4 regions of the Dendrosporobacter quercicolus genome follow, and region 2 is predicted to be linked to each of the others. Evidence: riboswitches for the same ligand, from Rfam matches in the RefSeq annotation. Region 2 holds a riboswitch; each other region holds the start of a gene.
The links. Region 2 has a riboswitch for cobalamin ahead of BLR06_RS07620 (MATE family efflux transporter). Riboswitches for the same ligand answer to the same signal wherever they lie in the genome.
Positions count from the first base shown of each region.

Region 1: linked by a shared signal. The riboswitch ahead of BLR06_RS10370 (acyl-CoA dehydrogenase family protein) and the one ahead of BLR06_RS07620 (MATE family efflux transporter) in region 2 are both predicted to bind cobalamin.
Region 3: linked by a shared signal. The riboswitch ahead of BLR06_RS06425 (nicotinate-nucleotide--dimethylbenzimidazole phosphoribosyltransferase) and the one ahead of BLR06_RS07620 (MATE family efflux transporter) in region 2 are both predicted to bind cobalamin.
Region 4: linked by a shared signal. The riboswitch ahead of BLR06_RS05000 (Rossmann-like domain-containing protein) and the one ahead of BLR06_RS07620 (MATE family efflux transporter) in region 2 are both predicted to bind cobalamin.

Region 1 is NZ_FNHB01000004.1:226,206-234,225, forward strand. Features, by position in the region: gene BLR06_RS10350 (amino acid ABC transporter permease) at 1-576, opposite strand, end outside; gene BLR06_RS10355 (amino acid ABC transporter ATP-binding protein) at 588-1,307, opposite strand; gene BLR06_RS10360 (aspartate aminotransferase family protein) at 1,583-2,827, opposite strand; gene BLR06_RS10365 (PucR family transcriptional regulator) at 3,238-4,410, opposite strand; gene BLR06_RS10370 (acyl-CoA dehydrogenase family protein) at 4,567-5,706, opposite strand; cobalamin riboswitch at 5,907-6,081, opposite strand; cobalamin riboswitch at 6,224-6,398, opposite strand; gene BLR06_RS10375 (cation diffusion facilitator family transporter) at 6,572-7,480, opposite strand; gene BLR06_RS10380 (nucleoid-associated protein) at 7,560-8,020, opposite strand, start outside.
Region 2 is NZ_FNHB01000002.1:335,917-343,936, reverse strand. Features, by position in the region: gene BLR06_RS07645 (ABC transporter ATP-binding protein) at 1-288, opposite strand, end outside; gene BLR06_RS07640 (ATP-binding cassette domain-containing protein) at 266-1,117, opposite strand; gene nikC (nickel transporter permease) at 1,095-1,928, opposite strand; gene BLR06_RS07630 (ABC transporter permease) at 1,925-2,914, opposite strand; gene BLR06_RS07625 (ABC transporter substrate-binding protein) at 2,862-4,412, opposite strand; gene BLR06_RS07620 (MATE family efflux transporter) at 4,500-5,840, opposite strand; cobalamin riboswitch at 5,960-6,144, opposite strand; gene BLR06_RS07615 (ABC transporter ATP-binding protein) at 6,320-7,147, opposite strand; gene BLR06_RS07610 (ABC transporter ATP-binding protein) at 7,119-7,979, opposite strand; gene opp1C (nickel/cobalt ABC transporter permease) at 7,976-8,020, opposite strand, start outside.
Region 3 is NZ_FNHB01000002.1:72,784-80,803, reverse strand. Features, by position in the region: gene BLR06_RS06430 (sensor histidine kinase) at 1-904, opposite strand, end outside; gene BLR06_RS06425 (nicotinate-nucleotide--dimethylbenzimidazole phosphoribosyltransferase) at 1,037-2,080, opposite strand; cobalamin riboswitch at 2,180-2,376, opposite strand; gene cobS (adenosylcobinamide-GDP ribazoletransferase) at 2,480-3,232, opposite strand; gene BLR06_RS06410 (sigma 54-interacting transcriptional regulator) at 3,463-5,337, opposite strand; gene BLR06_RS06405 (CitMHS family transporter) at 5,647-6,951, shown strand; gene BLR06_RS06400 (2-hydroxyacid dehydrogenase) at 7,034-8,014, shown strand.
Region 4 is NZ_FNHB01000001.1:1,088,338-1,096,357, forward strand. Features, by position in the region: gene BLR06_RS04980 (ABC transporter substrate-binding protein) at 1-353, opposite strand, end outside; gene BLR06_RS04985 (ABC transporter ATP-binding protein) at 369-2,120, opposite strand; gene BLR06_RS04990 (ABC transporter ATP-binding protein) at 2,122-3,864, opposite strand; gene BLR06_RS04995 (PLP-dependent cysteine synthase family protein) at 4,051-5,184, opposite strand; gene BLR06_RS05000 (Rossmann-like domain-containing protein) at 5,229-6,077, opposite strand; cobalamin riboswitch at 6,308-6,489, opposite strand; gene BLR06_RS05005 (alkaline phosphatase) at 6,876-8,020, opposite strand, start outside.

The DNA of each region.
Region 1 (8,020 bases), on a different contig from region 2:
TCGCAATAACAATTCATTTACCGCCACATAAGCCAGCAGGGAAGTGTCTTTAACCATCATCACCAGATAGTTGCCAAGCGAAGGTATGACATTCCGGATGGCCTGCGGTATGACGATGCGGAATAAAGCCTGATATTTCCCGAAACCCAACACCAGCGCAGCCTCAGTCTGACCTTTATCAATCGCTAGAATAGACGAGCGGATTACTTCAGACATGTAGCAGCTATAATTAATCCCTAAACCCAGAATACCCGCTGTCAGCGATGAAATTTGCATATTTGTTGAATAGTTAAACAAAAGCATGGCAGCCAGGTCAATCAACAACGGGACAACATAATAGATATAAACCAGCTGCACCAGCAGTGGCGTACCGCGGACAATTTCTAAAAAAATATATAAAAATCCCCTGATTGCTTTTACATTGCTCAGCCTACCGATCGCAATGATCATTCCCAGCACAATCGCCAGCAAAAAGCCAAGAACAGTTGCCTCAATCACCACACCCAAACCGCTGACCAGGGAAGGAATAAGAAAAGTCGCTGCTTTGGCAAAATTCAGGTCGTTTAAAATACTCATTGTACTCCCCCCTATAACACTCTTGAAAGAAACTCTTTCGTTCTGCCGTTTTCCGGATGATTAAACATCTTTTCCGGTGGTCCTTCCTCGACGATATACCCTTTATCCATAAAGATGACACGGTCGGAGACTTCCTTGGCAAAACCCATTTCATGAGTGACAACCACCATGGTCATTCCTTCAGTTGCAAGCTTTCTCATTACCGCCAAAACATCGCCGACAAGTTCAGGGTCGAGCGCTGAAGTCGGTTCGTCAAACAGCAGCATTTTGGGCTTCATGGCCAGCGCGCGGGCGATTGCCACACGCTGCTGCTGGCCGCCGGACAGCGTGGAGGGATAGGCTTGCGCTTTATCCGCCAGGCCGACCTTCCCCAGCAAATCCATTGCTAACGCTTCAGCGTCGGATTTTTTCATTTTATTGATATGCATAGGAGCGTAGGTAATATTTTTCAATACGCTAAACATCGGAAAAAGATTGAATCTCTGAAATACCATGCCAACCTCTCTGCGAAGTTTTCTACTGTCCAGCTCGGCGTCAAGAACATTGCCATTATAGTAAATTTTACCATCCGTTGGAACCTCAAGAAGATTTAAACAACGGAGAAAAGTGCTTTTGCCGGAACCAGACGGTCCAATGATGCAAACAACTTCACCTTGAGCGATATGCATAGTAATATTTTTCAGTACTTCCACATCGCCAAACTTTTTGGCTAAATTAAACACGCTAAACATGGCTCTCTCCTCCTGTCTACTTAATTGTCCGCTAAAAGCCCGCTATTTGCCCGGGTTAAATTCAGCCAAATGCGCTGGTATTGCCGCTGTAAAAATCACGATCTGCCTCAATCCTTTTCTTCCAGTACCGTGAGTCACTTAAATTTTAAGACTAGAATGCGAGGACTTTTTTTGCCCGGCGCGGCGGAGAAGCCGCGCATATCGGACATATATAAGGCGCCGACAACGAAGCAGGGCGGAAAAGGATGCGTTGCCTAACCTAATATTTGACTGGGTCAGGTACCCGGGGCTGTGCATTTCTCAATCGCCTGCCGGAATATAGTTAAGCCGGTGTCGAGCTGCTCATCCGTAATCACCAGCGGCCATAAGCAACGAATGACGTTGCCATAGGTCCCGGCATTCTCAATTAACAATCCCTGCCGGGCGCACTCGGCCACCAATGCCGAGACCAATGCCGGAGCAGGCGTCCTGGTCGATTTGTCCTTGATAAATTCAATGCCCAGCATACTGCCAAGTCCCCGCACATCGCCGACAACTTCATACTTTTCCTGCCAGCCTGCAAACACCGCCCGGCATTTTGCGCCAATTTCCATAGATCTCTCACAAAGCTTATCCCTTTCAATAATTTCGATTACTTTTAACGCCGCTGCACAAGCCAGGGCATTACCGCCAAAAGTACCGCCAATGACGCCGCCTGGCACCGAATCCATGATTTCAGCCCGGGCGGTTATGGCGCTTACCGGTATGCCTGCTGCAATTGACTTGGCGGTGGTAATAATATCCGGTGCAAAACCTCCCTCCTGCCAGTAATTCGAAGCAAACAACCTGCCGGTACGGCCAAATCCAGTTTGTATTTCATCAGCAATAAGCAAAATTCCGTTTTCATTACAAATTTCCCGTAAACGCTTAACCCATTCAAACGGCGCTGGAATGAAGCCCCCCTCGCCCTGCAGCGGCTCCAGGATAATTGCGGCGACGCTTTCAGCCGGCGAGGCCTCATCAAATACTCGCTCCAGCTTTTCAATATAGTAACTGATAGCCTGGCTATCCGTCATATTGCCCGGCTTGCGATAAAGATAAGGATATTCAGCCCGATATATACCGTCAGGGAATGGACCCATGCCTTTGGCGTATGCTTTTTTGGCTGTCATTGCCATCGTCAGGGCTGTTCGCCCGTGAAAGGCGCCTGAAAACACAATGATATTCGGGCGTTTGGTGAAAGCCTTGGCAATTTTCACCGCATTTTCATTGGCTTCCGCTCCGCTGTTAGCAAAGAAGGTTTTTTTAACCCTGCCGGCAACCGGTACAATTTCATTCATTTTTTCGGCCAAAGACACATAGCCCTCATGTGTTACAATATTAAACATGCTGTGAAAATAGTTGTCGGCCTGAGCCTTTACGGCGGCAATAATTTCCGGATGGGCGTGGCCGACATTCAATACCCCCACGCCGCCAACCCAGTCCAGAAAAATATTCCCGTCAACATCTTCAATCATTGCGCCGGCTGCTTTTTTTATCACGCAGGGATAAACGCACCTAATTGCTCCCGGAGTGGCAACAGCCCGCCTCTGGATCATTTTTTCTGCATTTGACCCTGGCAATGAACCAGTAATGATTTTAGGTAACGCTTCTTTCAATATCACAGTTTTCTCCTCCACCTTTGGTTTTGTCAGCTTACAGCTGTCCGTTTTTCGCAACAAAAAAAGCAAAGAAACCTATCCAGCATCTTTGCTTTAAAATGTAAACGTATCCGTCAGCTTGCCACTAAATGGCTAACCACAAAACGTTTGCTCTATTTTGTTTATTTAAACAAGTTAATAACAATTGCCGTTCAAAACGTCTGCTATACAACTCATTTTTTCTTATAATATCATTAAAATGTTTGCCTTTCAATGATTAAACAAACAAATATCAGTGTGCATTTGCACAATTATAAAATATCTTTGATATAAAATGCAAGCGATAATTTCAATTGATCGTTCCAATCCGCCAGATTACAACCGGTGATATCCTGTATTTTTTTCAGCTGATAATGAACCGTATTGCGATGAATGTAATTCAATTCAGACAAACGGTGAATTTTCCCGTTTGTTTCAAAATACTGCTTAAGGAAACCATAGTAGCCGGTATTGTTTTCCCGGTCATAGCTTTCAAGGCTGCCTAATGCCTCGCGATAAAATTCATGCAGCATATCCGTGTCTTCCATTGTTAGGATTAACTTATGCACATCAAGTTTGTCATAATAAACAACCCTTTTATTGGTCTTTATCCCTAATCTGACCAGCGAAATAATTCTGCGGAAATATTTCGACAATGCTTTTATTTTAAGCTTAGCCGGACCTACGCCAATATAGAAGGAATAGTTATTGTGCTGCGAACTGCCATGGATCAATTCACTAATGATATTTTCAATACTATTGCCGGTAAACCCAACCAACGCGATGATTATATTCCCTTCATACTTAAACAGGATAAATTTATCACTCATTTTATTGATGATTTTCTCGATCTCAGATTGCAGCAGCTTCATAAAATTCAAGTAAAGCTCTTCCTGCTCTGTAACTACCTTGACTGCAATGACGCAATAATCAGTATCAGCTCCGTAGCCGTGCCGTTCGAGAACCGGAAGATACATCGACTTTTGTTCGGGATAAAAAATTGCATCTTTAAATGCTTCCGATATACTGGCGTTTCTTTGTTCACTTTGAAATATCATACTGCACAGTTCTCTAATAACGTCAACCAGTTTAATTTCCCAGGGAACGGTGAATAAAGGAAAATCATTTTCCTCGCAAAAGTCAATGATTTCTTCCGGTACCTCGCTGATATAAGGACCAATATTGATGATAAAACCGCTTACCTGATGCTGGAATAAGTGCTTGCAAAAATCAAGCATTTCATTTCGGGCGATCCGGCCGATACCGGTGATGATTACCAGCTCTTTTCCCTTGAGAAAAGAAATAAGCTCACTGTCTTCGACCATATGGACCCACTCCACCAGATTCTTAATGCTTTTTTTTCCGGCAATCAACTGCATCTGGTATTTATTTTGGGTGCTTTTGTAAATTTTTTCCAAGGTAATTGCCATAAGCTCACCTTTCATTACAGTCTGCTTTTATTATATAATACTTTAGAATACAGGCAACACACAAAATTATACAACCGGTCAGTTTATTTTGCAAAAATTCAGCCCACCCCGATCGGGGTGGGCTAATAGATTTTCATCGCCGGCCACCTGAAAAATTCTGTTTATTGCCCGTTAACGCCGCATCACGCCGGCCAGACGATTAGACTTAAGCTTGTTTTCAATTGCATCAATCCTGGTAATCTGCGCTTTACGCATCAGCCGCCTGACAGAGCAATCCAAACGCAACGCATACCTGCCGGCAATCTGCAAAAAACCAGTAATGACCGCCACTGCCATAGACAAAGCATAATTTTGCGCAATCGCCGCTTCCTTCCTATAACCGGAATTCATATCCCGGACATAGGCGGCCTGATAAGTGATCAGCCTGGCCGCATTCAGTTTTGCCTCCATACTGGCCAACAGCAGGAGAACCTTTTGATTTTCGGCTACAGACTGGCGGAACGGCATCCTTTCTTTTACATATTGCATCGCTTTATCAAAAACCGTCTGCCCGATGCCGACAATCTGAGCGGTAACGCTGAGCTGCCCGGCTTCCAACGCTGCTAGGGCAATTTTCAGTCCCTCACCTTCTTTACCCAGTAAATTCTCCACAGGAACTCTGGCACCCCGGAAAATCAGATCTCTGGTTAATGCTACGCCGCATCCCGGCAGCCTTTCCGCTGAACTGAAAGAGAACCCTTGCAGACCTTTGGTCAAAATAAACGCGCTAATGCCTTTCGATCCTTTACTTTTATCAGTGATAGCAAAAACCACATAAGTTTCTGCTTCACCGCCATTCGTAATAAAGCTTTTACTGCCGTTGATCAGATAGTAATCGCCTTGACGGACCGCCACCGTTTCCAGCTCTGCAATATCAGAACCCCGTCTACCCTCAGTTAACCCAAAAGCCCCTAACTGCCAGCCTTCAACCAGCGGTTTCAGATATTTTTGTTTTTGGGATTCAGTGCCATACCGGTTAATCGACCATTGACAAAGCAGCACCGAAGCCGATAGCGCAGCGCTCAAATTATCGTCCACCTTAGCCAGTTCCTCTACAGCCAGAATAAAGCTGCTGTATTTATCATCCGCTCCGCTAAATGCGGCCGGAAAACAAATTCCCGGCAGCCCCAGCGCCCCCAGTTCATCATACGTTTCACGATCCAACCGTTCGCTCACATAGCGTTCGTCGGCAGCCGGCGCTATTTTATCGGCTGAAAATTTTCTAATTGCCTGTTGCAGCATTCTTTGATATTCATTTAATTTAAAGTCCATATTCGCCCCCCTTTCTGCCAGCACATGATCTGAAATACCCCCGCCGACTTCTACGGTCAATCTGCATGGTCACCTGACGGAAAAAACCCTTGCTGCACTAGGCAGAAGGGCTGTTATTACAGGAAAGATCAAAGTCATTGGCAAAACAACCATAACATTTGATTACTCCGGTAATCTCCTCCCCATCGCTCGCAGGTCAAACGGTGATTGTCGAACAGGCAGTTCTTCTGACTCAGCTTCATCGAGTTCTGCGCCTTCCCGAATCTCTCCAGTGGCATTTTGCAGGCGTCTCTGCTATACAGCGGCGGGACCGCGCCGGCTTTTCACCGGTCTTCCCTATTAAGCCCTAAGGGCACCTATTCCAAACATTATTTTGTTGTCGGTTCAGCCACAAAAAACCCTTCCACCAGTGGCTGGCGAAAGGGTTATCTATTACAGGAAGCCAATCTTCTCATAGCTAATAAGCCTGAAAACTTGAAAATTTCCGGTAATCTCCTCCCCATCGCTCGCAGGTCAAACGGTGATTGTCGAACAGGCAGTTCTTCTGACTCAGCTTCATCGAGTTCTGCGCCTTCCCGGATCTCTCCAGTGGCATTTTGCAGGCTCCTTTGCTATACAGCGGCGGGACCGCGCCGGCCTTTCACCGGCTTCCCTATTAAGCCCCAAAGGGCACCTATTCCAGAAATATGAAATTTTTCATTTATACACTAAATATTACACACCGGCTAATCAATTGTCAAGATATCTCCCGATATTATTGGCGCTAATGTTGTAAGTACTCAATCCAGGCTATTTTACTGTATCAAGCAGAGAGGCTATGGGCTACTTCTGCAACATCGAGTTTACGCAGCTTCGCCAAAAGGGCTTACGGCAGACAGGTTTCATGATTAAAGTTAACCGTCTCGATCTGTATTGTTGTATGACTGATTTGAAATTTGTCCTTAATGATTGCAATTGCTTCCTGCAAAATAACCTCAGGATTTCTATCCGCCTCAATTAAAAGATGACAAGTCACAGAATCGCGCCCGGAAGTTATCGTCCAGATATGCAGATCATGAATATCCTTGACCCCGTCAATTGTACGCAAAGCCTCGGTTACCTCATCAAAATTAACGGTAGGAGGCGTCCCTTCAAGCAGAATATTCACCGATTCATTGATCACGCTCCAGGCGCTGCGTAAAATTAGCAGCGCCACAACCACGCTGATAACAGGGTCAGCCGTATACCATGAAAAGAAATACATCAAAAGACCTGCCGTAATTGCCCCGACAGAACCAAGTGCGTCCCCAAGAATATGCAAATAAGCGCTGCGAAGATTAATGCTTTCTTCCATATTACCCTTTTTTTTCAAAACAATCGCACTGGCCAGGTTCGCAAGCAAGCCAACCCCGGCAATTGCTATCATGTAGAGACTATTGATTGCCGGCGGTGCAAAAACTCGTTCATAGGCTTCCCAAACAATAACACCGGCGATAATGAATAAAGTGACTCCGTTTAAAAAAGCAGCCAGGATCTCAAAACGGTAAAAGCCGTAAGTTTTTTTGGGTGAGGGGGGCCTAAGCGCCAAAACAGTTGCAAACAGGCTCAAAGCCAGCGATGTAGCGTCACTGAGCATATGGCCGGCATCTGAGAGTAAAGCAAGGCTGTTGGTAAATAACCCCCCAACAAATTCGAGAATCATAATGCCTGCGGTAATAATTAAAGAAACAGTCAGAGCGACACGATTGTTCCTCCCAGGGGCCGAGCCTCCATGAGCGTGGCTGTGATGCACCATTTCACTACCTCCTATTGCAGTGGGCGAGTATGCGCATTGCAAAATAATTTTGTGTCAACAACCCCGTCCCCCCGGCACATTATTCTTCGCTATTGAAATATATTTTGTAAAAATTCATCCCTTTTGCTTCGTCATTACCCCGTTCAATATATTCGATGTTACCGGTTTCATTTGCGGCTGCTTTGATTTTTATCTCAATCCCGGTATCCAGCTTAATCAGGTTATTGAACTTTCGTCTGGCAGTTTTCACCGCTGGTCCGGAGATACTGAATTCGGCGGCCTGGGGTACCCCCTGATTCAGTTCATACAGTTCTTTATGCTCTTTAAATTGCTCAACAAGCTCCGGCGCTTTGAGTACGTCACGGGCAAAGTCATCCAGATGAAACTCGTTATTGCAGTTAAAATATGTAATTGCCTCATTCATAAATACTACCTGATCTTTTTTATCGGCCTGATACACCGGTCCATAGATTGTCTCGGCAAACTCCTGGCACATAGCCAGACAATTTTTCGTATGGAAATACGAATTTTGCACATCAG
Region 2 (8,020 bases):
CACCACCTGCATCTCCCGGCGCGCCTGGCGCAGTTCGGCTGGCTTCAGGTTATGCAGGGGACGCCCGTTCAGCCAGATTTCACCCCGGTCCATCCGTTCCAGGGTCAGCAGGCAGCGGGCCAACGTACTTTTGCCGCTCCCGCTTTCACCCACCAGACCTAAGCATTCGCCCCGCCTGATGGTCAGCGAAATTCCCCTAACCGCCTGGTGTCCGCCGTGATAGGTTTTCCAAACATCCTTTACCCGCAGCACTTCCGGGCTTGCTTCAACTGTTTGCTGTAGCGGCACAAAATATCTCTCCCTCCGGCAATTCATCGCCTAATACAGGCAGGCGGCGCGGAACATTGTGGATTGGCGGCACCGACGCCAGCAAATTGCGGGTATAGGTTTCCCGCGGCTTGTCCAGAACTTCTTTTTTCTCGCCGCTTTCTATAATTAAACCGTTTTGCATAATGGCCACCCGGTCCGCATAACGGCGCACACAACGCAGATCATGAGTAATGAACAGCACGGCACAGCCTTTGTCCTTTTTCAGCCTGGCAATCAGATCCAGCACGGTAGCGGCGCTCATGGCATCAAGAGCAGTAGTGGGTTCGTCGGCAATCAGCAGTTTTGGTTCCATCAGCATGGCCAAAGCAAGCGCTGCCCGTTGAAGCTGTCCGCCGCTCAATTGAAATGGATAGCGCTCGTAAGCCTCCGGTCCTTCCAGCCCGACCTCGGCCAGCGCCCGCAGCGCTCTGCTCCGCCGTTCAGCAGCGCTCCAGCCGGTGTGCGCCTGCATGACCTCGTCCATTTGCTTGCCTAAAGTAAAATAGGGGGTAAAAGCGCTTTGGTAGTCCTGAAACACATAGGCAATATCAGTACCGCGGATATTTCGCAGTTCGTCCTTCGACAGTCCGGTCAGCGCCTGCCCCGACAGCGTGATTTGCCGTACTTCCCGCCGCAGCCCGTTAGGCAGCAAATCGGCCAGGGAAAAAGCACTGATACTTTTGCCGCTGCCGCTTTCACCAATCAGGGCAAACCACTCGCCGGCCTGGATGGAAAAGCTAATGCCATGAACCAGCGAACGGTTATCCGGGCAAAATATTTTCAATTCACGAACATTCAGTAATTCCATTGTCAGCCTCCCCTTGACGGTCTGAGCCAAATTTGGCCACCAACCGGTTGCCTAGCAGGTTCATGACAAACACCACCACAAATATGGACAAGCCGGGCACAATCATCAGATAGGCGTCTCTGGTAAAATAAGCCCGCCCTTCATTTAGCATGGATCCCCATTCAGGATGAGGCGGCTGAACGCCAAGGCCAATATAAGATAAAGCGGCCACAAGCAAAATGACTTTGCCGATGTCCAGCGTGGCCAAAGCCAGTACCGGCCCCAGCACATGCGGAATCAGATGGCGGCGGAGCGTGGTAACGGCGCCGGCGCCGCTGATTTTTGCAACCAGCAGGTAATCCTTGGACTTCTCCTGCAATACCACACTGCGCACCAGCCTGGCATAGCCCACCCATTTAACCACCAAAATCGCAAACATTAAATTTAAAAAACCGGCGCCTAACAACCCGCTGATAACAATGGCGACAATATATTCGGGAAAAGCCATAAAAGCATCGACCAGACGCATCAGCGCCCAGTCTACCCGGCCTCCCCAGTAGCCGGCCAGCAGGCCGACCGGGACGCCGACCAGAATGGCCAGTCCCAGCGCAGCCATACTGATTCCCACTGTGGTCTGCCCTCCGGTCAAAATCCGCGACAGCATATCCCGGCCCAGCTGGTCGGTGCCAAACCAGTGCTCTGCGCCGGGCGGCTGCAAGCGCTTGGAAAGATCGACCAGATTTGGATCATGCGGCGCCAGCCAGGGCCCGAATAAAATCACCAGGAGAAGAAGGGCCGTAAACCAGACGCCCCAGGAAATATTGCGCATCATCGGCGTTCAGCCTCCTTCAGGGATATTGCCGGGTTTAAATAACGGTAAGACAAATCCACCATTAAATTAATGAAAAAAATCAATAGGCCAATAGATAGGACGAAGCCCTGAATTATGGCATAATCCCGCCGGGTCACCGCCTCAATTGCCAGCTTGCCGACGCCGGGCAGACCAAAAATAACTTCCACCACCACCGAACCGCCCAGCAGGCTACCCAGGCTTACGCCCAGAATGGTGACGACCGGAATAAGACTGCCTTTAAGAATATGCCGGCTGAAAATCAGCCGTTCAGAAATCCCTCTGGACCGCGCCGCCCGGATATAATCCTGTCTGGCGCAATCTATTAAGCTATTGCGGAAAATTTTAATGAACGGCGGGGCAATGGCAATGGCTAAGGCCAGAGACGGCAGAACAAGCCCGCCGTTAGCCATACCCACCGCCGGCAGCAGGCCCAGCCGGACCGAAAACAAATCAATCAGCAGCAAGCCCAGCCAAAAAGTAGGAATGGAAGCGCCCATAAGACAAAAAGCCGTACTGAACTTATCAATCCAGCTTCCGGTGTAAAGCGCGGACAGCGACCCAAACACCGCCACCAACAACACGGTCAGCAGCAGCGAAGTAGCGGCAAGCAGAAAGGTCGCCGGAAAGGCCTGGATCAATTCAGCCGCAACCGTTCGCCCGGTCATTACCGACTCGCCCAGATCACCCTGGAACAGGTTAGCCATATAACGGACATATTTCTGATAAAGGGGGTCATTCATCCCCATTTCCTGCCGCAAAGCCTCGACCTGTTCGACCGTTATGGCAATGGTGTCAATCCGGAGGAGCGACAATGTCGCATCCCCCGGAGCCACCTGAACAATCGCAAAACTGACCAGGGAAATGATCCAAAACAGCAGCAGGCCCTCGCCCAGCTTTTTTAGCAGCCACTGTTTATTGCGAAACGATATCCAAATCTTTGGTAACCATTTGGAATTCGAATTCATTGGACGGAGTCACCCAGCCTTTCACGTTTTTCCGGTAAGCGGCAGTTTCATAGGGCGAAGCGATATAGGCGTTATAAGCCCGATCCTCAATCATGGTTGCAATCGCCTTAGCCTTTACATTGCGCTCTTCTTTATCAATTATCTGATTATACTGATCAATCAGAGCAACCAGTTCAGGTACATGCAGCCGGCCATGATTTTGCATGCCTTTCGGCGAAAACGCGGCATTCAGGAAGAAAGAGCCGTCGCCCCGGGTAGTGGTCAGTAGGGAATAGGTGACCAAATCCCAGTTGCCCTGCGGTAAAAACTCGTCGATATTTTCCGCTACATGAATTTCCATTTCAATGCCGACCTGCTTGGCTGACGACTGAACAATCTGGGCAATCTGAGGCAATTCCGGCCGGGCAATGTAAGTCGCCATCCGCAATTTGATCGGCTGGCCGTTTCTCAGCACTTTGCCGTTCTGCACGGTCAGACCGGCGGCCTGAAAATGCTTCAGGGCCTCATCCACGCTATATACGTGTGGTTTTAGCTCCGGCGTAAAAGGATAGTTTCCGGGGAACGGATTATAAGCGACAATCGCCTCTTTCCCCATAACCTTGTCCACGATTTCCTGACGGTTGATCAGGGCATCTATCCCTTTACGGAACTCTTCATTGGCCCACAAATCGTGATTTTGCCCGGAATAATTATAAATCAAGTGATATACGCGCTTGCCGGGCATACTTTCCACTACCAGTTTGTCATTGTTACGCAGTGTGGGCAAAGTCTCTATCGCCGGGCGGTAAATAACATCGGCATCCCCCGACTGCAGCGCCAGCATACGGGCATTGGCATCGTCATTTGCAGTCATGATTACCTTGTCAAGCTTGGCCTGGCCGTTCCAGTACTGCGGGAATTTCACCAGTTGAGCCTCTTTGGAAATATCAAAGGAGGCAAACATAAACGCGCCTGTGCCAATTGGCGGTTTATCCTCCGGCGCGGTAACGTCAATGATGACCGCATTATAGTGAACCAGTTCCGAAGGCAGCGCCGGGTAAGGCAGTTCCGTGACAATGTTTAGAACATCGCCGGCAACCTCAATCGAAGCAATCTTCAGCGCAGCCTTTATCCCCGGGTTAACGGCAATGGAACGTTCCAGACTGGCCTTTACGGCCTCAGGCGTAACATCCTTGCCGTTGTGGAATTTAACGCCTTTACGGATCTTAAATTCCCAGTGCTGTCCGTCGTCGGATTTCCAGCTTTCAGCCAGCCAGGGATACAGTTCGGTTGTTTTGGGATCAAGGCCGATCAGCGTTTCCGTGGTCCCTGAATTCAGAATAAAACTGGTGTGGCAGCGATGCGGATCCATTGTATTCGCCGGCCAGACAGTAATAAATTTAAGCACCTTCTCCTGGCCCTGACTGCTGCTCTGCTTATCGGCAGAGCAGCCGGCAAGCGTCAGCATCAAAACGCCGGTCAATGCGGCAATAATCCATAGATAAGAACGTTTTCTCATGTTTGTCCACCTTTCGTTAGATAAATTTCTATTGCGGACGGCAGTAAGCCATTGCAATCCTGCAGCAGCCTCTCGGTCATGCTACGGCTAAGCGGTCATCTTGCCCATGCGCCGATTAAGTCCCGGCAGGTAAATCCACAGAAACACCGACCGCCCCAGGCTAAAAACCGTAAAGGCCAGCCAGATGCCGTGATTGCCCATTCCGGGAACAGCCAGCCACAGGCAGACAAAATAAGTAGCTAGGGAATAAAGAAGTGAATTGCGGATGGGCGCGGCAAGCGTTGCTCCCACAAAGATCCCGTATAGCTGCAGACCCCAGAAAGCGGCCGGCGGAAACAGGGCAATCCAGAACATGTATTGCAGCGCAACCTGCTGCACCTCAACAATTGTGGTAAACAGTTCGATCAGCGGCCGTTGGAATAATCCTACAATTGCCGTTAGCAGCAAGGCCGTAATACCGCCCCAAAAGGCGGTCAGCCTGACGGTTTTGACATAAAGAGCCTTGTTTTTTTCGCCAATTGCCTGGCCAACCAGTACCGTTCCGGCATTGGCGAAGCCGCTGAGAAAATAAGCCATAACGAAATGCAGCTGCATCAAAACGGCATTGCCTGCAAGAATGGTGTCACCATAACGCAGGCCGTAGGCGGCCAGACAATTATAGACCGTCAGCAGGCAGGCTGTCCGGATAAACAAATCGCGGTTGACCTTCATCATCTGGATAAACGCGGCCGGGTCAATGACCGTTTTTAGCGAAAGGTTATGCACATCGACTGCCCCGGTGCGCAGCAGAATGACGGCGCTGACAATGGCGGCCGCAATTTCCGCAATCAGCGTGGCCGCCGCCACGCCTTCGGCGGTCATGCCAAGACCGGCCACAAACAGCACGGCCAGCAGCATGTTCAGTACATTCATAAAGATCTGCAAGGCCAGAGAAAGCTTTACTTTTGCCCGGCCCATCAGCCAGCCGGCAATCACATAATTGCCAAGGGTAAACGGAGCGCTCCAAATGCGTATGTCATAATAGGCGGCGGCAATCGCGCCAACGGTCCCGCTGGGCGACAGCAACGCAAAAGCAATCTGCTTGATCGGCCACTGCAAGGCGACAATAAGCAATCCGAGACTGACGGCAATGACCATTGGCCGCAGCAGCGCCAGGGTAATCGCCTGTTTATCGCCGGTGCCAACGGCCTGAGCGCTAAACCCGGAGGTACTGACCCGCAAAAAGCCCAAAATCCAATACAGCGTGTTGAAAATCAGTACCGCAATGGAAACCCCGCCAATGTATGCAGCCTGCGGCAGCCGGCCCATAATCGCGGTATCCACCACCCCCAGCAAAGGCGTGGTTAAAGTGGCGATGGTCAGAGGTACGGCCAAAGCCATAAACTTTTTGTGATCAGCCAGGCCAATCACCGTTGTTTTTTCCTGCATGTGTTCTCCTTTAGTCCGATGTATAAAGTAAATGTCCCAATGCAGCCATAACTGTATTGGGACGAAATAAGCACAATAAACTATTGTACAAATCTCCTCCCTATCGCTCGCAGGTAATAACGGTGATTGACATATAGGCAGTTCTCCTGGCTCTGGATCATTGCGCATCCAAACCTTCCCAAAACGGTTGCGTTTCAGTGGCATTTCTTGGAATTGCTCTCCCATTACAGTGGCGGGACCGCGCCGGCATTCAACCGGACTTCCCTATTAAGCCCTCACGGGCACCTATACCGATAATTTAATTGTAGGCACATACTTGCACATAACCTTATGCATACAAAGTATTGCATAAAAAGCCTAAATTTGTCAAGCCTTGTCCGCCCATTTCCCGCCCCCGATCACCGCATCGCAGGCTGCCGGGCAGCGGTCACCGGCAGTCAGACAGCCGCACCATACGACCGAAGCGGTGCAGCATTCATTCATGCCAGCCGGCTCCCTTCCTCCCGTCCGCAGCGGTAATCAGCCAGCTGATCGGAAAAATCCAGCACCGAATAGAGGAGTTTGCGGGAATAGGCCTCTTTTACCTGTCCCAGCTCCGCTATCCGCTCTACCGCTTCAACAATCCGCCCCTCGGCAAAAAATAAGGCCCGGTCGCACAGATAGGCCACAGCCGCCAGATCATGGCTGATAAACAGATAAGACAACTGAAATTCTTTCTTTAAACTGTCCAGCAAATCCATAACCTGAACCTGTACCGACACATCCAGCGAGCTGACCGGTTCATCCAGCAAAATAAATGCCGGATTGGTGGCCAGCGCCCGGGCGATGCAAACCCGCTGGAGCTGCCCGCCGCTTAGCTGATGGGGATAACGCTTAAGATAATCTCCGCCCAGTCCGACCTTTTCCAGCAAATAGACCGCTCGCTCCATCGCCTTGGAACCGCTGGCCAGGCGGTGGGTATACAGCGGCTCGGTAATAATTTTGTCAACGCGGAACCTGGGATTTACCGACGAGGTATAATCCTGAAACACTGCGCTGATTTTGCGCCGCCAGTCCGGCTGTTGTCTCCAGCCCGGGGAACGGTAGATGTTTCTCCCCTCAAACAATACTTCGCCCCAGTCGGGCTTCTCAATGCCAATCAGCATCCGGCCCAGCGTGCTTTTTCCGCTGCCGCTTTCCCCGATCAGTCCCAGGCACTCGCCGCAGGCCAGCTCCAGGGAAACGCCTTTAAGGATGGGTTTCTTTGCTGCGCTAAAAAAGCCGCCCTGGCTAAAATCCTTATAAACCTCCTGTACCTTTAGCAGCACAAGCCGTCAACTCCTTTGCCTCGCCGCCCCGTAAAGCCTGGTGATATTTTTTCATCAGTGCGGCTCTGGTGCCAATCAAATAACGCGTATACTCTTCCTCAGCCCGGCAAAATATGTCTTCTTTACTTCCTTCCTCCACTGCCCGGCCTTTATTCATCACCAGAATCCGGTCGGCAATCCGGCTGATCACTCCAAAATCATGAGAAATAAAGATCATCGCCGTGTGCAGCCGCTCCCGTATCCGGCAGAATTCTTCCATCACTTCAAATTGCGTGACCGAATCCAGCGCTGTGGTTGGTTCATCGGCAATAATCAGGTCAGGCTCAAGCGCCAGGGCAATTCCGATCATTACCCGCTGCAGCATGCCTCCGCTTAACTGGTGCGGATATTTTGCTATGATTTGCTCAGGCTCCCGCAGCTGCATTCGCCCCAATACCTCAATTGCCAGGGTCTCAGCCTGTTTCTCCGTCAGCGCCCGGTGGCTGCGGAAAGTTTCGGTCATTTGCGCGCCAACCCGCCACAGCGGATCAAACGCAGTCATTGGGTTCTGTAAAATCATGCAGCTTTTACTGCCGCGCAGCAGGCGCAGTTCTTCCGGAGCGGCTTGTAATAAATCCCGCCCCTGAAAGACAGCCTGCCCGGTAACGGTAAAACTCTCGTCCAGCAAGCCCAGCATCGACCGGCACAACATGGTCTTGCCGCTGCCGCTTTCCCCTAAAATTCCCAGACAGCTATTTTCAGCCAGCTCAAATGATACATTGCTGACCAGCTCAGTATGGGGATGGCGGTTGAGCCTTACGGTTAGATTGCGTACCTGCAATATTTTATTCATCGGCACTCCTCCTTTGGATCCAGAGCGTCCCGGAGACTATC
Region 3 (8,020 bases), 260 kb from region 2:
GGGGCTGTAAAGTCAGCGCCGGAACACGGGTGTCCAGAAGGTGCGTTTCCACATGAATGTTTGCTTTAATCCTGTCGCCAAACCGCACTCTCTGAATGGTCAGATAATCGGTAATTGATTTAACTTCTTCCTCCAAAGTCCGCAGCTCCTCAATATCCCGCAAGTTATTACGCAATAAATCAGACAATGCATAGACAATCTCCTGGGTACGGCCGGCCCCTTCCAGCAAAGCCAGCCGGGCAATGGTATTGAGGGTATTAAATAAAAAATGCGGATTGACCTGTGATTGCAGAGCCCTCAGTTCGGTAGCCCGCAGCAGTGTCTCCAGATCAGCCTTGGACTGAATCTCCTCCATCAACTGGCGCTGCATAATATTGGCAACACCGATCTCCACAATATAATTGGACATAATATATACTAAATCGGCGGCGGCCTTGAGCCTGCTTTCCTGAATGATCTCCACTTTGTCAAACAGCTCGCCAAGCTTTGCCGCATCGCGCGGCAGCGGCGACGTCAGCTTGAACATTTCGGCCCTGGTGTCGCGGTCTTGCTGCGGCGACACCACTTGCCCCGCCAGAAAAGCGCCCACATATTGGTTCTTGACAATAATCGGCGCAGCCAGATCAGTCAGCCCGGCATGACAATGGTAAACGCACGGGCGCCGGTTTTGCACAGCTTTACGGCCGCCCCGGTCATCACAAGCCATACACAGCGCCAGCCCCTCGGCATCTGATCTGATATATTGACAAAATTCAGTAAAGTTGCTCGGTTTGGTCACAGGAATACCGTCTGCATCGACAATTACAGCACCTATACCGGTAGCCTCGGAGAACTTATCCTGAATATCCTGCAAGACTTGGGTGTTGACAATTTCCCCCAAAGTAAAACGATTGCAATCCTGCACAAAGCTCCCCCCCATGAATTGCTAATTCAAATTGTAGGAATTTTCATTCACAGGGGGAATATTGGCTAAAAATGATCTTTATTCCTGCGCACAGCAACAAATTCATATCTAACAGCAAATTTGTCGTAATTGTTATCCTGATATTGCCACCTGAGGCGATTTGTCATCCGTATCACCGGCGGCAAAATCCGCCAGCCGGGCCATATGAAAGAAGGCGAAGGCGGTACTTTTTAAAATGGATACCATTAGCACCGCTCCCGTACCCTCACCCAGGGCCATATTGCCCCGGATGATGACATCATCGGCCAGTATATTGCCCAGCAGCAGGGCGTAAGCCATGCCTGGCTCTTTGGAAATATGCGAAGGTATGGCATATTTTTCAATATCACTGTTCAGTCTGGCGGCGCACGCGTAGGCCACAGCGGTAATAAAGCCGTCAATCACAAACGGGGTTTTCAGCCGGGCGCACGCCGACATCCCGGCGCAGATGGCCACAATATCAAACCCGCCCACACAGCGGAGAATGTCAGGTACTGTTTGCATTGCAGCCTTATGCCGGGCCACGCCGTTACCGACCACCAAGCGTTTTCTTTTTAAGAAATCATTATTGACCGGGCTTGCGCCATAGCCTACCAAGAATTCAGGAAACATACCGGTTAAAGCATGCAGTACCGCCGCTGAAGTGGTGGTGTTGCCGATTCCCATTTCACCAAAGGACAGTAAATTAACCCCCTGCCCGCCAATCAGTTCCGCTGCCGTTTCCTCGCCTGCCCGCCAGGCTTCTTCAAACTCAGCCTTAGTCATAGCCTCGGTTTTCATAAAGTTTTTGGTTCCCCTGGCTACTTTACGGTCAAGGCCCACGGCGCTTTCATTGTCCACGCCGACATCAACTACCGAATAAGGAATCGCATTGCTTTTGCAAAAGCAACTGATCGTGGCGCCGCCGGCGACCATATTTTTCCCCTGCAGATAAGTGATGGACGACGGAAAAGCGGCAATTCCTTCTTCTACCACACCATTATCGGCGGCAAACACCACATGATGCGGACGCAGTTCGTCATGCATCGTTTCCCAGGCCAACAGAACTTTACGAAAATATTTCTCCAGCAATCCCAAACTATTTGGAGGCTTGGCCGCCCCTTCAATCAGCTCATTTACCGCTGCCTCATAATCCATACAATCTCCTCCTTATTGTCGGGATAAATAAAAATACCTAGCCCAAAAAGGCTAGGTCTAAAACTCCTATCCTTCTGGCAATACCTCTTGCGCGGAGGCAGATGTCAGCCGATACAGGCAGGTCTCCTGGCTTACGGATCAGCGGCCTCTGCGCCTTCCCGGCTGCGCCGGTGGCATTTGGCAGAGGTCCTCCCCGATTACAGTGGCGCGACCGCAGCGTTTAAGGATTAGACTAACCCTTCCGCCTTCCCTATTCTCCTCTCCCCTGGAGAGGCACCTGTTTGGTGGCAATAATTATTTAACTGTTTCATTCGTCTACTTCTACTTCATTATAACATTTCCTACCGAAAATTACAGGTTCGCAAAATGTTGAAGCGTAAAGTAAATATTTTGCTATCATTACAGGCAAAACGCAACCAGCACGGCAACTTCGCTCAGTTCCAGAACTGCGCCGTAAACATCACCGGTCATACCGCCCAGACGGTTGGCTACATACCGGGCTGCAAGCAGCCCGAAAGTAAAGCCGGCGACCGCCGGCCACAGGCCGGTAAGTCCAAAGGGCGCGACCAGCACCAGCGTCAATAAGCCGGCAATCCAAACCGTATAGCTGCCGGTTCCTCCTGCGAAACTCTTTCCCAGCCCCTCCGCCCGGGCATAAGGAAAGAGAGCAATGGCTGCAACAACGGTCATGCGAGCCGTAACAGGCATGACAAACAAGGCCGGAATTAAGCGTCCAGACGGTAGATCGACCAACAGAGAATACTTCAGCAGTACCAGCAGGAAAAAGCTAATGGCGCCAAAAGCGCCAATCCGGCTGTCCTTCATAATTTCCAGCATCCGTTCTCTCGACCGGCCTGAAAATATTCCGTCAGCCGTATCCATTAAACCATCGCAATGCAAAGCCCCGGTAATCATAATTTCAACAATAATCAAAACTGCTGCCAGCACATGCACCGGAGCGTTCCCCGGTGCATAAAAATGGGCGCCATAAGCAATTGCCGCCAGAATAAGGCCAATAATCCCGCCAATTAAGGGAAAAAATTTAACACTGCGTCCAAAAGCCCCAGGCGCCCAGGCCGGAGGATTTTGGACCTGAATGCGTGTTAGAAACTGAAAAGCAGTAATAAAATCGCTATAAAGATTTTTCAGCATATCAGACACCGTCCTAGCGTAAGCTTCCAATACTATTTTGATTATGGCCGGCCGCTATCCTTCTGGAAATTGCGATTCGGCAATATTATCCTGCAATTGGCTATTAAAATTCAGGCGCAGCGATTTGCATCCGCCTGCCAAAACCATCCTGCACCAAAAAACAGCTCCCGGCTATGCTTGTGCTTTGGAGGGCTTGGGGATTGCAGCGGCCCGCTGGCCTGGGGCAGGCGTTAATAGTCATTGATGTTTAACTTCAGCATCCTTCGGCGCAAAGTCATGCGATGGATGCCCAGCAGTTTGGCTGCTGCGGAATAGTTTCCTTTCGTTTGCGCCAGGGCAGCCTTAATCTCTCTTTCCACGCGGCTTTCTCTGGCGGCCGCAGGCGGGGAAGCGCCCCTTCTTGTTTTGAGTATCCTGGTTAAGAAAGTCCTGTCAATGACAGCAGTTTTGGCGGTTGCCGTAATGCGCTGCATCAGATTGCTGAGCTCACGGATATTTCCCGGCCAGGAATATTCCGCAAAAAACTCCAGGGCATCGGCGGTAAAAGTGAAGTTGCGAACGGCGCCGTCGGAAAACTCGTGCAGAAAGGTTTTGGCGTACAAGCGGATATCCTCACTGCGGATACGCAACGGCGGCAGTTCAAGGCTAAGCACATTCAGCCGGTAGTATAAATCGTCCCGGAATTTATTATCAGTGATAAAACTTTCTAAATCCTTGTTCGTGGCGGCAATAATCCGCACGTCAATCGGCAATACCCTGTGGCTGCCAAGACGGACTACGGTTTTTTCCTGCAGAACGCGGAGTAAACGCCCTTGATTTACATAATCCATCTCAGCAATTTCATCCAGAAAAATCGTGCCGCCGTGGGCAATCTCGAAAAGGCCCGGTTTTCCTTCCTTATTGGCGCCGGTGAAAGCGCCGCCGACATATCCGAACAGTTCACTTTCCAGAATATGCGCCGGCAATGCCGCGCAGTTGATGGCGACAAAAGGGCCGCGGCAGCGCTTGCTCCCATTATGAATGCTTTGGGCAAAAACTTCCTTGCCGGTACCGGTTTCGCCCAGGATCAAAATGCTGAAATTGGTTGCGGCAAAATCCTTGGCTGTTTCGATAGCGTCGGTAATTGCCCCGCTCCGGCCAATGATATCATCGAAGGTAAAGCGGGCAATATGGCCGCGGGCATAGATTTCCTGGCGGATGATGGCCTCCATCTGCTGAATCTTGCTGATATCCTGAAAGGTCGCCACTGCACCGAAGGATTTACCGTTTACCACGATCGGCACTTTATTGCACATGATTCTGGCGCCATTGACGTCTATCATGCGATGGACGTCATCCTGCCGCCGGGCGGCTACTCTTTCCAAATGAAGTTGAGGAATAATTTTTTCAACCGGCTGCCCCAGGGCTTTGGTTTTATTAATTTTAATGATTTTTTGGGCGGCCGGGTTAAAGGCGGTAATCGTGTGCTCCTGATCAATTGTGACAATGCCGTCATAGGCATAATCCATGATTGTACTGAAAAACCCGCGCTTGGCCGCCTCAATTTCCAGAGCCTGCTGGATTTGCTTGGCTTCCCTGGCCGCCTGCAGCAGACTTTCCTTGCCAATCTTAATCAATGCACAGGGCAATTGGTGGCGATTGGCTGCCTCGACCACTCTCCCGCCGCCTAAAATCACTTCCGCGCCGTTGCGGCAGGCGGCCAATACCGCTTCTTCAAAACTTTGTCCATATTGCAATACGTATTGACGGATGGTTACGTCTAAGATTTCCGTCAGCGAGTCAATCCCCAGAATCATATTGGAATAAGTAACAATGGCGATGTTTTTCCCCTGTAAACGGCCCTCAGTGATGACCCGAATAATGTCAAAACTGGTAATGGGAATTTCCACAACCGCAATGTTGAGCTGAGCCTGTTTAATGGCCAGGGCGGTTCCGGCCCTGGCCGCTACAATTTCCAAGCCCTGGGCAATACGGTTGGGCAAAAGCTCAACGGCTTTTAAAAAAAACGCTACTTCCAGCTCGATATCAGAGTGACCGGGAGCCAGCACCTGCCGCGTATAATGAACCATCGCATCATCGGAAAGTAAAAACAAAATATTGGACACAGCAATCACTCCGCAGCAAAATATAGCAACATGAAGCATGCTGCTATATTAGTGTATCAGAATACAGCAAATAAACACAATAGTTAAAAAATTTTCAATTGACCGTAAAAAAAGATTATGTCCTTTAAAACCAATGTCTGCAGGCACTAATAACGCTTTTGTTTTTTCTTCAGGCAAAGTTGGCACACAATATGCTTATTACTTAAGATGAAAGTTCGGTTTAATTCAAACCAAGGACAACCCCCATGACGGAGGTGAAAAAATTGGGGGCAGGTCGTGTTTGTAAGATTGCTTTAAGGAGGGTTTTTCATGTTTACATTGGCTATCGTGGGTTTTGTCATGATTTTCGTGTTCATGTATGTGGTGATGACGAAAAAAAGCACCGCGTTGGTGGGACTTGTGCTTATTCCGCTCTGCTTTGCGATTGCTTTGGGCTTTGGCGCCGATCTGGGGCCAATGATTTTGGATGGTCTTAAAAAGATTGCCCCCATTGCGATCATGAATATCTTTGCTATTATGTTTTTTGGCGTCATGATTGACGCCGGTTTATTTGACCGTTTGGTTGAAACCATCCAGAAGGCCACAAAAGGGGATCCGGTACGTATCCTTATGGGCACCAGCATTTTGGCCTTTTGTGTTTCACTGGACGGCGACGGCACCACTACTTATATGGTAACCTGTACCGCGATGCTGCCCATCATCCGGCATTTTAAAATCAACCCGCTGATGGCGGCGACTGTCGCGCTGATGCCGGCCAGCGTAACCAATCTGCTGCCCTGGGGAGGCCCTACGGCGCGGGTGATGAGTATCCTGCATCTGGAGCCGGGCGATATCTTCCTGCCGTTAATTCCGGCGATGGCGGCGGCGGTCATTTGGTCGTTATTTGTGGCCTACTATTTTGGCCGCAAAGAGCGCAGCCGGCTGGGCTACTCTTTGACGGCGGCGGTGTCCGCCCATGAACTTGCCGGCAAGATATCCATGGGGGATGAAAAATTGAAACGGCCCCGGTTATTTTGGTTTAATGCGGCGCTCACCCTCTTGCTGCTGATCGGCCTGATCACGGATGTGATGCCGCTGGCCGTGTTGTTTCTGATTGGAACGGCGGTAGGTTTGGCCGTCAATTATCCGGATGTCAAAGAACAGCAGGCCTGCATCAGTTCCCGCGGCCAGGACATCATTTCGGTCGTCGCCATGCTGCTCGCGGCCGGCACGCTGACCGGCATTATGGCCGGCACCAAAATGATTGATAACATGGCCCAGTTGTTGATTGCCATTATCCCGCCGGAAATCGGCTCACACCTGGGGGTTGTATCCGCCCTGGCCAGCCTGCCGCTGACTTTTTTCTTAACCAATGACGCTGTTTATTTCGGAATTATGCCGGTCATCGTCAAAACGGCCGCCGTTTACGGCATCACTCCGGCGGAGATCGGGCGGGCGCTCTTGGTCGGGCAGCCGGCGCATCTTCTCAGTCCGATGGTGGCTTCGACATATTTGCTGGTCAATCTGACAGGGGTTAATTATGGTGAATTTCAAAAGTTTGCGCTGTTATGGGCCAACGGTTCGTCACTTGTCATGTTGCTTGTGGTGTTATTGATGGGCTTGGTGCCGCTGTGAGAAGCAAAGCCCAAGCGTTGTTTTTGCAGGCGCGTCCTGCACGGTATTTACATTCTTAAATTGTACTGCGGAGGTCTCCTAGATGGAAAAAGTTGCATTAGTAGGACCGTATGATCCTGCGATCAAGGAACGGTTGTTACAAACCATTCCCAATGAGTTTGTCATTAAAGAAATTACAGCCGAGAGCGAGTATGATCAACTTGCTGATGTCCACTATATTATTTTACGGACGCTCCACCTAAAAGAAGCGGCGATTCAGTTCATTCCCGGTCTGAAGCTTATTCAGCGCTGGGGCGTTGGGTATGATTCGGTGGACATTAAGGCGGCGGGAGCCAGGAATATTCCTGTGGCCGTTACGTCCGGCATGAATGCGCCCTCGGTTTCTGAGCTGGCGGTGCTGCTCATGCTGGCGGTTTATCGTAAATTACCTTTACTGCACAATAATGTTCTGGCCGGAAAATGGCGGGGCGAGAGCGGGATTGCCAGTTCTTCCTATGTTATAGAAGGAAAAACGGTCGGACTGATTGGTCTGGGGGCTATTGGCAGGCAGGTGGTACAAAAAGTCAACGCTTTTGGCGCTACCGTACAGTATTATGATCCGTTTCGCTTATCCGCGGACGAGGAAGCTAAATGGAAGGTCCGCTATGCGACACTTGAAGAATTGCTGAAAACATCGGACATTATCAGCCTGCACCTGCCGTTAACCGAAAAAACCAGACATCTCATCTGCAGGCAGACGATTGAGCTGATGAAACCGACGGCCATCATTGTCAATACGGCAAGAGGCGAAATTATTAAAGAAGCTGATTTGGTCACAGCGCTGCAGGACGGGCGCATTCTGGGGGCGGGGCTTGACGTCGTGGAGCGGGAACCGCTGGCAGCCGGCAATCCGCTGCTGGGCCTGAACAATGTCGTGCTCACGCCGCATATGGGCGGAAGTACGTTTGATATCAATGTCAGCATGGTGCAGCGCTGCATTGAAAATATTGTTAAAATCAGCCGGGGGGAAAGCCTGCGGCCCGGTGATTTTGTGAATGCCCGCTACTTTTCCAAGCATAAATAATATGGC
Region 4 (8,020 bases), on a different contig from region 2:
CTTGAACGCTCCAGTGAAGCAACCACGGCATCGGCATCCACATCTTTCCCGCTCCAGAATTTCACGCCGTCCCTCAGTTTGATTTTCCAATGGGTCGCATCAATCTGTTCGACACCTGTCGCCAGCCAGGGCTGAACAACACCGTTTGCATCAACCTTGAACAACATTTCGCCCGCACCGATTTTGACCAGATAGTTGGAATCCGTAGATCCTGTGGGATCCAGGCTTAGCGCCACGGACCGGTCGCCGACGATCAGTTGCTGCGGGTTAGCGGCTGTGCCGGCCTCATTGGAACCGCAGCCGGAGATCAGAACAATCAGCCAAATGGACATGAGTACGAATAGTTTTTGCATGGATACACTCCTCTTTCAGTTCTTTTGCAGTTGCGAAGCTACGAGCTTTCTATAACAACCGTCTTTGCTGATCAGTTCTTCATGCGTGCCTGTTTGGACCACCTGTCCGTTTTCAAAAACAATCAGCTTGTCCGCTATCGCGATCGTCGACAAGCGATGCGCCACCATAACAATCGTCCGTTTTTGGGCCAAGGCGCGGAGGGTATGCTGAATTTCCATTTCGCTTTTCGTATCCAGATTGGATACGGCTTCATCGAAAATTAAAATAGGGGCGTTTGTCAATATTGCCCGGGCAATCGCGATTCGCTGGCGTTGTCCGCCCGAGAGCTGGGCGCCGCGCTCGCCGGCGATCGTATTGTAGCCATCCTCAAAGTCACAAATAAAAGTATGGGCCTGGGCCTGCTTGGCCGCCTCAATGACCTGGCCGTCGGCAGCAGCGGGATTGCCAAGCCTGATGTTTTCCATAATTGAAACATTGAACATATAAACGTCCTGCAAAACAGCGCTGATTACAGAGTGGACTGTATGCAGCGACAGCGCCCGCAGATCATGACCGCCGATCCGGATGCTGCCCTCACTCACATCCCACAGGCGCATCAAAAGATTGGTGCAGGTTGTTTTGCCGGCGCCGGATTCCCCGACAAAGGCTATCAGTTCTCCTGCCCTGATCTGAAACGAAACATCGGAAACGGCATTTTGGCCGGCATTTTTATACCGGAAGGAAACATGATCGAAATCAATATACGGTTTTATCGCCGCCACAGGGATATCCCGGCCGGTATCCTTGACCAGGGGCTGGGCGTGTAGAATATCGGAAACTCTTGTCGCCGACGCAAAAATAATCCCAAAGGACCGCGCCTTGTCACACAAGGCCAACACCGGATTAAAGGCCAGCCAGATGGTCGTACCCACAACGGCAAACCATTCCAGCGACAGCTTGCCATGGAGCACCAGCAGGATCGCCGTGATATTGATCGCAATCGCTGCAACTCCGGCCGCAGTCAGCAGCAGTCCGCCTTCTTTGCCCTGCCTTTTGGTGTAATCCACCTGGGAATCGGTCAACTGCTCCATAAACGCATCGTTTTTTTGCTTATAACGCTCCTTGTAGTTAAGGGCCAATATTTCCTTAACCCCGTTTAATCCTTCCAGGGTCACGGAATTGGCGTCGCCAAGTTTATAACGGTTGAGCAGTCCTTGCTTATCCGCGGTACCTTTCAATAAAAAGGGGATCGTAAAAATCACGGCCATACTGATGATCATCACCAGCGACAGCAGCGGATGCAGCCAGGCCAGGAAACCCAGGATGCCCAGAACAATGGCCAAAGTAGCGACGATCGAGCCGACGGTATGACCGAAAAACCACTCCAGTATTTCCACATCATTCATCAAAGTTACCGAAAGCTGTCCCGATTTGCTGTTCAACAAAATGTCAGGACAAATTTTTTCAAATGCCGAATACAGCTTTACCCGGTAGTCAACAAGGATATGAAAGGCCACGTCATGGGACAGCAGGCTTTCCAGATACCGGAATACGGCAAAACCCAAAATACTGAACGCTAACAGGATGAATAGCTTGTTGCTGCTCTCGTCCAAGGTTCCCTGCAGCGCCAGCGCCACCATATAAGCGCTGATTCCGGCAGAGAGCAGCGTAAACGCTTCAGACGCAATCCCGGAACCGATATTGCCTGCGGTTTTCAGCCGATAGCCTTTTAATGTACCGGCCAATTCGGCCAATAGCTCCATCCGGTTCATCTTTTTTGCCGGCATATCATTCTTCCTCCATAATGGCTTGCGCTTCAAGCAATTGCTTATAGGCGCCATTTTTTGCAATCAGCTCGTCATGGGAGCCATATTCTTTTAATACGCCCTGATCGAAGACAAAAATACGCTCAACATTGCGGATTGTCGATAAGCGGTGGGCCACGATCAAGCTTGTATACCGTTGGGCAAGTTTGCCGATTGTTGACTGGATCATGTGTTCATTGGCGGCATCCACACTGGATGTTGCCTCGTCCAGGATTAACACCGGCGCATTTTTCAATATGGCTCTGGCAATGGCGATTCTTTGCTTTTCGCCGCCCGACAAAGTAGCCCCCCTTTCACCGACAAGCGTCTGATAACCATTTTTCATCCTGATAATAAAAGGATGGGCATTGGCCATTTTGGCGGCGTCTATGATCTCTTCTTCCCGGGCATGTTCAGCCGCCATCCCGATATTTTCCGCGACAGTGCCGTAAAACAAATAGGTGTCCTGAAAGACAATCGCGATCTTGCTCCGCAGGTATTCGAGCGAATAATCACGCAGATCGGTTCCGTTGATCGTGATGCTGCCTTCCTCCACATCATAGAAGCGCAGCAGCAGATTGGTAATGGTGGATTTGCCGCCGCCGGACTTGCCCACGATGGCTACCGATTGCCCCGGCTCAATGGTAAAGGATACGTTCTTTAGGGCATATTCCGTTCTGGCAGGGTACCGAAATGAAACATTTTTAAAGGCGATGCGGGGAAACCCCTCGTCCATCCCGCCGGTTTGGGCCTGGGGGGCATCGACAATCGTTACCGGTTCATCCAGTATCTCAAATATTTCATGCGCTACGGATAATCCCATATAACTGGCATGCCACGCCTGATCCAAATCGCTGATCGGGCGCATGCATTCAATGACTAAAAACAAAATAACCAGAAGCTCCGGCCGGTTAAGAATGCCGGCGGCCATATCGAAGGTGGCGACACCAACGGTCAGATATTTGCCGACGGCCAGCATCAGAAAAATCGTCGCCGAAGAGATCAGCGAAAAAAAGGTCCAGTGCAGCTGCCTTTTCCGGAAGCATTCGGCGCTCAGGTATAACTCATGGCCTTTCCTGTCGACGGCATTCAGCGCTTTTAAGGTATTCATGCCTTGCATGGCATCGATGTATTGGGCATTGAGTACGGCATACCCCTGCCAATATTCCAGGGCCGCTTTTTTTATAAACGGCATCAGCAGCAGGGGCGTGACGACCGCGATCACCACAGCAATCATCAAAATGACGCCGACCTTCCAGTCGAAGGAAAAGATATAGCCGCCGATACACAACGACGAAATCACGACCACAACCGCCTGTGGCAAATAATTGACCAGATAGGGTTCCGCATACTCTACCCCGTCGGTCACAAGCGACTGCAGCCGGCCGGAGCGCTTGAGCGACTGGTATTTAGGCCCCAGATCGATCAATTTATTGACCAGTTGACTGCGCAATACAGCCTTTGCCCTGCCGGCAATTTTCTTGGTGTATACTTCCTGCTTACCGGTTAAAACTGCCCTGATAAGAATGCAAACCGTCGCTATGGCATAATAAAAAAATATCGTGCTTGGGGCCGCGCCGGAGAATACTCCCGCAGTGCCATAGGCCAGCATAAAGGCCTGTAAAATACTGAAGGCAACAATCATAAGAAGAAGGAGGATTTTTAAGGACAACTCCTTTTTAATAGAGAGAGCAAAGCCTGCGAGACGAAAATACGGACTATTCATAAAATCTTCCTTTGCTGCAATAGCGGTCATTTCCATTGCCCAAGCCGTTTACAGCAAACAGCTCGCTCGGGAACGCCGGTTTGCACTTTGCTGCTAAAACTGAGAGAACCTTGTTCACCAAAAACCTCCGCAATATTATTCTGGTTCAACTGAAATGGGTAAAATCCGCTCCAGCCTTGTGAAGCTCTATAAGCCGGAAACCTCCAACGCACGTTTTCTCTGCCTGAGTATTTCAGAGTTTACGCGTTTTGTTGTTTCCGGGACCGCCAGGCTTTGATTTAAATCCGGGACGTAATTAGAATAGTCAGCCGGGCATGTACTCCACGGCTGCAGGCCCCGGGCGATCTTACGAATATCCGCTACGCCCGTGTCTGTGGAAAAGCCTTGTTCCATCATCCATTCATCATTGAACAGGGTCGAAATATACCGCTCGCCGCCATCGGAAACCATGCAGACAATTTTGTCCTGAGCTGGAAGCGTTTGCGCCACTTTCAGAGCGACTAATGCGCAAGCGCCGCTTGACGGCCCCATCAGGATGCCCTCGTTTTTGGCAAATGCCCGGGCTGTTTGAAAGGCCTGCTCATCTGTTACTTTATAAGCACAATCAATGTAGTCCATAACCAGATTATTCGGTGTCCACCCCAGTCCGATACCAGGGATCCGATAGGAATGGGCATCGCCGCCAAAAATCACCGAGCCCTCGGCATCGACACCGATTACCTGCACATCAGGTTTATGGGCTTTCAAATACATTGAAATCCCGCCCAATTGTCCGCCCGTACTGACCGGCGCTATAAACGCCGAAATTTTATCCGAACAATCCCGCAAAATTTCGCAAGCGGTGCTGTGATAGTGGGCTTCACCGTTCAGCAGACAAAAGCATTGGTCGGGACGAAAGGCGTTATCAATCTCTTCCGCCATTTTGTTGGCCAATGAGATGCGGGTTTTATGATAACTCCCGCAATCATCCTGTTCGGTTACAACGATCACCTCGGCGCCGAAACTTTTTAACAGCGTCAAATTGGCGCTTGTTGTTTTGGGATCAACCAGAATGATCACATGATAGCCTTTGGCTGCGCCGATCATGGCCAGGGAAATGCCAAAGTTGCCGCTTGACGATTCAATAATCGTACCGCCAGGCTTTAACAAGCCCCTTTTCTCAGCCTCCTCAATGATATAAATTGCCGGTCTGTCTTTGATGCTGCCGCCAGGGTTGTTGCGCTCATACTTGAAAAAAATCTGCCCTTCATCCGGCTGATTGCTGTTCGGTATGGTAATCATAGGCGTATTGCCGATTGCGCCTAATATATTACTGATCATCTCGCCCCTTCTTTCTTCGCAAAGTCGTGTTTGCTGAAACATATTTAATCAGTCGCTTTGTAACAATAGACCCGGGATGCGGCCGCGTTAAACTGCGTAAACGGGAAAGGCTCAGCAATCAGATTTGTCACGCCGCGATTTACAAACCGGGCTACCACGGCGCTGCCTGTCTGCGCATAGACCGTCAAGGGGATTTTCCTCGCCCTTACTACGGCCAGTATTCGGTCAAAAGTCCCATTGCTCAGCGTCATTGCGGTACAAATAACGCTGTCCGCCCGGTCGAGAACTTTCTCCATATCCTTTTCAACGACTTCACCCCACTGCGTTTTCTCTAACTGTAAATCGCAGGGCAGGCAGATCCCGCCGCGGAGTTTAATTGCTTGAACCAGGGGATTGACCACTCCAATCAAAGCGACCTGCTGGTTTTCTTTTATGCCGGCCATTTCCGCGATGAGAGCATCCCGCGCTTCAGCCCTTTGAACCGGCGTTCCCGCAGGCAGTTCAATCATCCTGGTGCAGTAATCCTTATGGGGATATATGGCGCCCAGATACGCATCCATCGCCGCAATTTGCACAGGTAGCCGCTCATCTTTCAGCACCGTATGCAGCGGAAGTCCGGAAAGCTCTGCTGCAGCCTGCATGTCCAATTGCTGAGGAATATGGGCGCATGCGCCAAAATAGGAGCCCACCCTGACCAGGAGATAGTAATTGTGATATTTGGTTTCAGAGGCAGGGAATTGTGTGGTCTGATAAATATAGGATGCTCCCGTGGCCCACAGTGTGTCCGGGTGAGCACCTAACCTGCCGGCCAGAATCCCCTTGTATAGTGTTGTTACCTGTAAATTGTTATTTGCATCCGGTTGTGTTGGTTCACTATAATTGATGAGTGTCACAATAAACTCCCCTATGCAGGCAAACTTAGCTTGCCTGTCTATTTTTCTTCAGGAAACCGCAAAAATGCCTGATCATTGAAATTGCTTATGCTACAAAACAAGCCCTCCTTTCGACAGCATAAAGGAGGGCTTGTTTATCATGAAAGCTTTCGTTAAATAAACAAATCCGGCAGGCAGCCGGACAGAAAGATCATGTGATATAATCCCCTCCCCATCGCTCGTGGGTAAAATGGCGACTGTTAGATCAGGCAGTTCTCCTGGCTCCGGATCTTCGCTAATCCGAACCTTCCCAGGCATTCAGCCCAGTGGTATTATCTCGGATTTGCTCCCCATTACAGTGGCGGGACCGCGCCGGTTTTGCACCGGTCTTCCCTATTAAGCCCTTAAGGGCACCTGTCTCCAAAATATTTTGTTTTCACTGTTCTTACAAACTTTTACTTAAATGGTAACATGATGAAAAATTCCTGTCAAGAATTTATTTAAAAGCAGGATTGTCGTCAAAAAAACCGGAAACACCGGACTTTGTGTAAGCACCATAACGCCAACAGGTGTCCCGATACTGCACATTTCGGCCACTATGTGGATAACGCTTTTGCCAGCCAGAAAAGTCAGGAGCCGGCGCCGGGCTATGCAAAATGGGCAAGTGGCGCAAAAAACCAGGCCAAAGCCGGCTGATTTTCAAAATACTTGCCCACGCCTTTCAAAACTGCCAATGGCTGCGCAGTACGCAGCCATTGGCAGTTTCTCGATTATTTTACAATCAGCCAGCCTTCACTAGCCCTTGTTACACGCCACTCGTTAGTCAAAGAGTTCAATTGCGCTTTGCGGCACATAGGCAACGCCGCCGCTTACCACCGTCACACCGTCAAGCGTGACCGGCGAACCGTTGACATAGGCGATATTCTTGTTGACCGGCAAGCGGACTTCTTTGCCGCCTTTAACGGCGACAATGACCGGATTTTTTGCATCGGTTGCATCAAAAGCAACCTTAGCCCCCTTGGCTTCCAATGCTTGCCGCGCCCGGACAAACAGCCTTTGGGTCGTCTCAGCCAGACTGACCTGTATTGCCTTGGCCATATATTTGGCAATGTCGCTGTTTTCGACAGTGCCGGTAAGTTGAGTCAGGTTGGCGGGAGCATGAACATACAGCGTCACATCACCGCCGGTATGCCCGCCGGTCGTGAAGCCGATATTCGCGCGCTTGCCGATCATCGGACCGACGGCATAATTCATCGAACCGGGTTTGGCCTGTTTAATCGCCGCAATTTCAGCGGCGCTGAGATCGGTAATACCAAAGTACTCTGCCATTACCTCAACCACGTTGGAGCGGTCAGCGTTTAAAACTTTTTCGAGTCCCTCGCCGGTAAGCTTGGCTTTTTGCAGCGGAGCGATAAAACTGGCCAGCGGCAGCTTATCGTAATTGTTGGTGGTAGCGGCGTTGCCAATGGTAATGCCGCTGTTGCCGTGGTCGGTAGCGGCAATAACCAGTGTATTGCCGTCAGCTGCAGCGAAACGCAGCGCCGCTCCCACCGCGTCATCAAACGCCAGGACGTCGGATATAATGCCTACAGCATCGTTGGCATGAGCGGCCCAGTCAATTTTACTTCCTTCAACCATCAGGAAAAAACCGTCCGGATGCTGCGACAGCAAGTCGATGGCCTTTTGCGTCATCTCCGCCAGCGAAGGCTCGGCAGCAGGATCGCGATCCATGTCATAGGCCAGCGCGGTTTCGCTGAACATACCCCAGAGCTTGCCGCTGGAAACCTGTCTCATGTCTGCCGGGCGGGTAACGTATTGATACCTGCTTTTAATGACCGCGAGCAAATCTTCACGATCACCGCGGTTAGCCGCTTCAAAAAACTTTGAACCCGCGCCCAGCACTACATCTATATTCTGGTATACTTGCTGTTCCGAAAGCGCATCATAATTCTTCCGGCTGGGAT